One region of the Micromonospora sp. WMMD754 genome, then DNA from elsewhere that is predicted to be linked to it. Evidence: predicted binding sites of a transcription regulator. Region 1 holds the regulator's gene; the other holds the start of a gene.
The links. The regulator HspR, encoded in region 1, represses chaperone genes until heat shock. The targets are predictions, from matches to a motif close to TTGAGTNNNNNNNACTCAA.
Positions count from the first base shown of each region.

Region 2: a site for HspR is predicted at 1,887-1,905, ahead of lon (endopeptidase La). Genes of this name have one in related genera too.

Region 1 covers NZ_CP186058.1:2,150,785-2,154,071, forward strand. The annotation lists gene grpE (nucleotide exchange factor GrpE) at 1-572, shown strand, start outside; gene dnaJ (molecular chaperone DnaJ) at 652-1,836, shown strand; gene ACN27B_RS10375 (heat shock protein transcriptional repressor HspR) at 1,861-2,301, shown strand; gene ACN27B_RS10380 (hypothetical protein) at 2,472-2,678, shown strand; gene ACN27B_RS10385 (hypothetical protein) at 2,732-3,160, opposite strand.
Region 2 covers NZ_CP186058.1:5,646,796-5,650,082, forward strand. The annotation lists gene lon (endopeptidase La) at 1-1,864, opposite strand, end outside; gene ACN27B_RS26550 (histone-like nucleoid-structuring protein Lsr2) at 2,108-2,455, shown strand; gene ACN27B_RS26555 (hypothetical protein) at 2,725-3,287, opposite strand, start outside.

The sequences.
Region 1 (3,287 bases):
ACGCGCCCGCCGAGGGGCTGGTCGAGGAGGCCGAGGTCGTGGTCGACGAGATCGGCGGCGAGGCCGAGGTCTCCGGCCCGCCGGTGGTCGACTCACCGGCCGAGCCGAGCGGGGAGACCGGCAAGGCGGCGCCGCTCGGCGCCGAGCTGGAGGCCCTCCGCGGGGACCTGGAGGAGCGCACCCGCGACCTCCAGCGGGTCTCGGCGGAGTACGCCAACTACCGCAAGCGGGTCGACCGGGACCGCAGCCTGGTCCAGGAGCAGGCCACCGGCACGGTGCTCACCGCGCTGCTGCCGATCCTGGACGACCTGGACCGGGCCCGCGAGCACGGCGACCTGGTGGGACCGTTCGGCAGTGTGGCCGATCAGCTCACCGCCGCGCTCGGCAAGTTCGGCCTGACCGCGTTCGGCGAGCAGGGCGACCCGTTCGACCCGACCCGGCACGAGGCGGTGGCGCACCAGACCTCCGCCGACGTCACCGAGCCGACCTGCGTGCAGGTCATGCGCCGGGGCTACCAGCTCGGCGAGCGCCTGCTGCGGCCGGCTCTGGTCGCGGTCGCGGACCCGGAGTAGTGCCCACCCGTGACGTCCCGTCCGCCCCTGTCGGGCGGGCGGGACGACCGGGATCGGACCCGTGGAAGGGGGTGGACCGGTGAGTTCCAAGGACTGGATCGAGAAGGACTACTACGCCGCGTTGGGCGTGGACAAGTCCGCCTCCTCGGACGAGATCAAGAAGTCGTACCGGAAGTTGGCCCGGGAGTCGCACCCGGACCACAACCCCGGTGACCCCAGGGCCGAGGAGCGGTTCAAGACCGTCTCCGAGGCGTACGCGGTGCTCGGCGACGAGAAGAAGCGGCGCGAGTACGACGAGATGCGGTCGCTGTTCGGCTCGGGCGCCTTCCGGCGCAACGCCCGCGGTGCGGGCCAGCCGGGCGGCGCGCCGTTCGACGTCTCCGACCTGTTCGGCGGTGGCGGCGGCGACACCCGCTTCGGCGGCGGTGGCTTCACCGACCTGTTCAGCACGATCTTCTCCGGCGGCGGCGGCGGTGGCGGCGGTGCGGCGCGTCCGCGCGGTCCGGCCCGGGGTCGGGACGTCGAGGCCGAGGTGGCGCTGGACTTCTCCGACGCGGTCCGCGGCGTCACCCTGCCGCTGACGTTGCGCGCGCCGGGCGTCTGCGACACGTGTCACGGCAACGGCGCGAAGCCCGGCACCCAGCCGGTGGCGTGCCCGGTCTGCCACGGCGCCGGCGTGACCACCCGCAACCAGGGGTCGTTCAGCTTCTCCGAGCCGTGCCGCAACTGCCAGGGCGTGGGCACGATCGTCGAGGAGAAGTGCCCGGAGTGCCACGGCACCGGCGGGGTCACCAAGACCCGCACGCTGAACGTGCGCTTCCCGGCCGGGGTGGCCGACGGGCAGCGGATCCGGCTGGCCGGCCGGGGCGAGCCGGGTGAGCGGGGCGGTCCGGCGGGCGACCTGTTCGTGCACGTTAAAGTCCGCCCGGACGAGCTGTTCGGGCGTACCGGGGACGATCTCACCCTGAACGTCCCGATCACGTACGCCGAGGCGGTGTTCGGCACCGATCTGCGGGTGCCGACCCTGGACGGCACGGTGACCCTGCGGGTGCCGCCGGGTACGCCCAGCGGACGGGTGCTGCGCGCCCGTGGCAAGGGCGTCGTACGCAAGGACGGCCGCGCCGGTGACCTGCTGGTCACGCTCGACGTGGTGGTCCCGGCGAAGGTGTCGGACGAGGCGCGGGCGGCCTTGGAGACCTTCGCGGAGCAGACCCCGCCCGCCGCGCGGGAACATCTGGACGCGCGGGTACGTCGGTTCGGTTGACGGCGGCAGCGGAGGTGAGCGGGCATGTCGGAGGAGTACGTCGGCGCGGGTGACCCGGCCTACGAGGCCAAGGTTCTGATGATTTCGGTGGCCGCGCGGATGGCGGGCATGCACCCCCAGACACTGCGCCAGTACGACCGGTTGGGGCTGGTCCAGCCGGGCCGGGCGGCCGGTGGCGGTCGCCGCTACAGCGTCCGGGACGTGGTGCTGCTGCGCGAGGTGCAGCGGCTCAGCCAGGACGACGGGATCAACCTGGCCGGGGTCAAGCGGATCATCGGGCTGGAGCGCCTGCTGGAGGAGGCGCAACGGAGGGTGGCCCGGCTGGAGGCGGAGTTGGACGCCGCGTACCGGCGGATCGCCGAACTGGAGTCGCTCGGTGGCTTTCCCCGTGGCGACCTGGTGCCCACCAACCGCACCTCGACCGCGCTCGTCGTCTGGCGACCCCGCCGCACCCCCGACCGCTGACCGCACGAGGGCCGGCGCCGCCCCCGCCCGGGGCGCGCGCCGGCCTTCGCCGTTCCCGCGCCGACCTCCGGCGGGGTTGGGGAAAGCGCGGTGCGACAGGGGCGCGGTCCACTACGCTTCTCAGCAGGGCAAAAGCCCCTAAATCGCACTCCGGGCTGGCGGGGGGAGCCATGGCGGAACCGGCGAAGAAGGTGGCGGAGCGGGCGGAGGAACGGCTGGAGAAGGTGGCCGAGAACGTCCGGGAGCGATTCGACCGGGTCACCGAGGGTCGTTTCAGCGACAAGGTCAAGGAAGGGCGCTTCGCCGACCAGACGGACCACGGCGTGGACCGGGCGAGGGACGACGAGCGGCGCAGGAAGCAGGGCGGGTCGACCTGACGATCCGTCGACGTGCGGGCCGGGACCCACGGGGGGTCCCGGCCCGTTCGCCGTCAGAGGCGGCGGTTCTCCCGGACCAGGCCGCCCTCGCACCAGTCGCGGTAGACGAAGAGATCCGGGCGGGCGAGCAGGACCCGGCTGTTGTGCGCCCAGTTGCGCATCAGGTCGTCGCCGGCCCGCTCGGCCTGCTCCACCAGCTTCCGGACGCGGCGCTTCGGGTGGGCCCGGAAGTTCGTCCGGATGCCGTCGGCGGCGTAGATGTAGAGGCAGTGCAGCGCGAACCGGCGGGCCGGGCAGGAGCGGTCCATGGCCAGGTCGAACAGGGTCTGCACCAGGTGGTCACCGGCGACCAGGAGGTCCCAGTCCGGCGGCATCGAACTCAGCGGCACCGAGTCGGGCTGGTAGGCCCAGGCCCGCAGCTCGGCGGGCGAGGGGTCGACCGGGTTGGCGAAGCCGTGAAACGTCTCTTCCTGCACGCTCACCGGCCGACCTTCCGCTTGCGCTGGCGGGGGCACCGGCCACCCGCGGACCCTGGCTGCTGGGGCGACACGTTAACGCGGTTGGGCGGAGCAGTGGTAGACCTTCCCGGAATCAATTTGACAACCGTTG
Region 2 (3,287 bases), 3.2 Mb from region 1:
CGTCGCCGAGCTGACCGGTGAGGGTCAGCCCCGGCTCGCCCTCCATGCTGGTCGCCTCGATGAAGAGCACGTCGCCGCCGGCGCCGGTGACCGCCAGGCCGGTCGCCACGCCGGGCACCGCCGTCCGCTCGGCCGACTCCGGGGTGAACTTGGGCCGGCCCAGGTAGCGGGCCAGGTTGCCGGTGTCGACCCGGACCGGCGCCGGGTCGGACGCCAACGCCACGGTCACCTTGCGCAGGATCTTGGCGAGCGCCCGTTCGAGCTGCCGGACCCCGGCCTCCCGGGTGTACTCACCCGCGATCAGCGCCAGCGCCTCGTCGGCGACGGTCACCTCCTCGGCGGTGAGCCCGGCCCGCTCCCGCTGCCGGGGCAGCAGGTGGTCCCGCGCGATCGCCACCTTCTCGTCCTCGGTGTAACCGTCCAGGCCGACCAGCTCCATCCGGTCCAGCAGCGGGCCGGGGATCGACTCCACCACGTTGGCGGTGGCCAGGAACAACACGTCGGACAGGTCGAGGTCGACCTCGAGGTAGTGGTCGCGGAAGGTGTGGTTCTGCGCCGGGTCGAGCACCTCCAGCAGGGCCGCCGCCGGGTCGCCGGAGTAGCCCACGCCGAGCTTGTCGACCTCGTCGAGCAGCACTACCGGGTTCATCGAGCCGGCCTCCCGCAGGGCCCGCACGATCCGGCCGGGCAGCGCGCCGACGTAGGTGCGCCGGTGGCCCCGGATCTCCGCCTCGTCGCGGACGCCGCCGAGCGAGACCCGGACGAAGGTACGCCCGAGCGCCCGCGCGACCGACTCGCCGAGGCTGGTCTTGCCGACGCCGGGCGGGCCGGCGAGGGCGAGCACCGCGCCGGAGCCGCGACCGCCGACCACGCCGAGGTTGCGCTCCGCGCGGCGGTTGCGCACCGCGAGGTACTCCAGGATGCGGTCCTTCACGTCGGTCAGCCCGGCGTGGTCGGCGTCGAGCACCGCCCGCGCCGCGGCCAGGTCGGTGTTGTCCTCGGTACGCGTGTTCCACGGCATCTCGAGGACGGTGTCGAGCCAGGTACGGATCCAGCCCGCCTCCGGTGAGGCGTCGCTGGCCCGCTCCAGCTTGCCGACCTCGCGCAGCGCCGCCTCGCGCACCTTCTCGGGCAGGTCCGCGGACTCGACCCGGGAGCGGTAGTCGGCGGAGCCGTCCGGCTCGTCCTCGCCCAGTTCCTTGCGGATCGCGGCGAGCTGCTGGCGGAGCAGGAACTCGCGCTGGGACTTCTCCAGCCCTTCGCGGACGTCGCTGGTGATCTGCTCGGTGACCTCCTGCTCGGCCAGGTGCTCCTTCACCCAGCCGACCAGCAGCTCGAGGCGGGCGGTGACGTCCGGCGCGGCGAGCAGCTCGGTCTTCTGCGCCAGGCTGAGCCAGGGCGCGTAGCCGGCCGAGTCGGCCAGCTCGGAGAGGTCGGTCATCCGCTCCATGGCGTCGATGACCTGCCAGGCGCCGCGTTGCTGGAGCACCGAGGTCATCAGCGCCCGGTACTCGCGGGCCAGTTCCCGGGCCCGGCCGGCGGGGGCGGGCTCGTCGAGGGCGGTCGCCTCGACCCAGAGGGCCGCGCCGGGGCCGGGTACGCCGGAGCCGATGCGGGCACGGGCGAGACCGCGCACCACGGCGGCCGGCTCACCGTCGGGCAGCCGGCCGACCTTCTCGATGGTGGCGACCACGCCGACGGAGCCGTACTCGCCGTCGATGCGGGGCACGGCCAGGAGTTGCCTGTCGCCGGTGGCCCGGGCCGCGTCGACCGCGGCCTGGGTGGTCGGGTCGAGGGTCACCGGGACGACCATCCCGGGCAGCAGGACGGCGTCGGTCAGGGGAAGTACCGGAAGAGTTGCCATCGAACACCTGCCATCACGTTAGTTGAGCGTGTCTGGCTCAAGTAACAAACCGTGCCCCTTGTTCCGGCTTGTGACCCACGCCACGCCCACGCCCCCCGCGCCGCCCCTCCCGCCTGTCGACCCATTTGCCGCGCCGCCGTTTACGCGACCCGCCGAATGGAAGGAGTCGGGTATTGTTGCGAAATTACCGCTTGGTAGGTCAAACTCTTAGCCACACCCCGCCCGACACAGGGAGTAATGGCGATGGCAAGGAAAGTAATCACCGTTCTGACCGACGACCTCGACGGCGGAAAGGCCGATCGGACCGTCGAGTTCAGCCTGGACGGCGTGGCCTACACGATCGACGTCTCCGACGAGAACGCCGGTGTCCTGCGTAAGGCGCTGGACCCGTACATCAGCGCTGGCAGGCGGATCGGTCGCGGCCCGGCGGACGCCGGCCGGGCGGTCCGGCGCGCGACACGGCCGAGCACCTCGGGAATGGACCGCGAGCAGAACCGCGCCATCCGCGAATGGGCCACCAAGAACGGCTACGAGATTTCCGAGCGGGGTCGCATCCCGGTCTCGGTCGTCGAGGCCTACAAGAACCGCTGAACCCTCCCGGTTCACCGTCGGGCATCCCGGGGTCACGCTGAGAAATCGGCGTGGCCCCGTCGACTTTTTCCAGGTCGACAATTTTCACGCCCCCCGATCCCACCGGCACCAATTTTCCCGCCCACCCGCCCCCCTCCGTTGATCAAGGAGTTCGCGTCGGGAGTCGGCGCGGGCCGGGACGCCAACTCCTTGATCGACGACTCGGACGCACCGACGGCCGGAGCCGCCCGGGAGGGGTCCCGGGCGGCTCCGGCCGTCGGTGGATCGGGTCAGTTGACCTGGATGCGCACCACGTCGATGGCGGGGGTCTGGTTGGCCCGCTCCATCATCGGGATGCGGTGCGAGCCGTCACCGGCCCAGACCGAGCACTGCGCCAGGCCGGACTCCGGCAGGCCCGGGATCTGGATCAGCACGTCGTCCGGCTGGGATCCGCCCCGGCCGTCCTCGGTCGCGACGAAGAACGCGGGCACGTCCTGCGGGTTCGGGGGCTGCCGGGTGCTGCCGAGCATCCGACAGGCGGTGTGGAAGTGGCCGCGCACCAGACCCTGGCCGTTGAGCAGCGAGCTCTCCAGGTAGTAGCCACCCTGACCGGCGGCGAGGAAGCGGTCCCGCACCAGGTTCTTCGTGGTGACCCGGAGCGTGAACGGCTGGTTGCGCTGCACCTGGTTCGGGAACTGGGTGATGAGCAGCGAGGGGTTGTTCGCCGCGGCGCCGACCTCACCGAATGCGGTGCTCACGCACCGGTTGCCGTTCTGGAAACCGTTGTGCGCCTCCAGCTGGCTGCCGCTGCAGTCCTTGGCGAGCACCTCCAGGCCGTTGTTGCCGCCGTTGT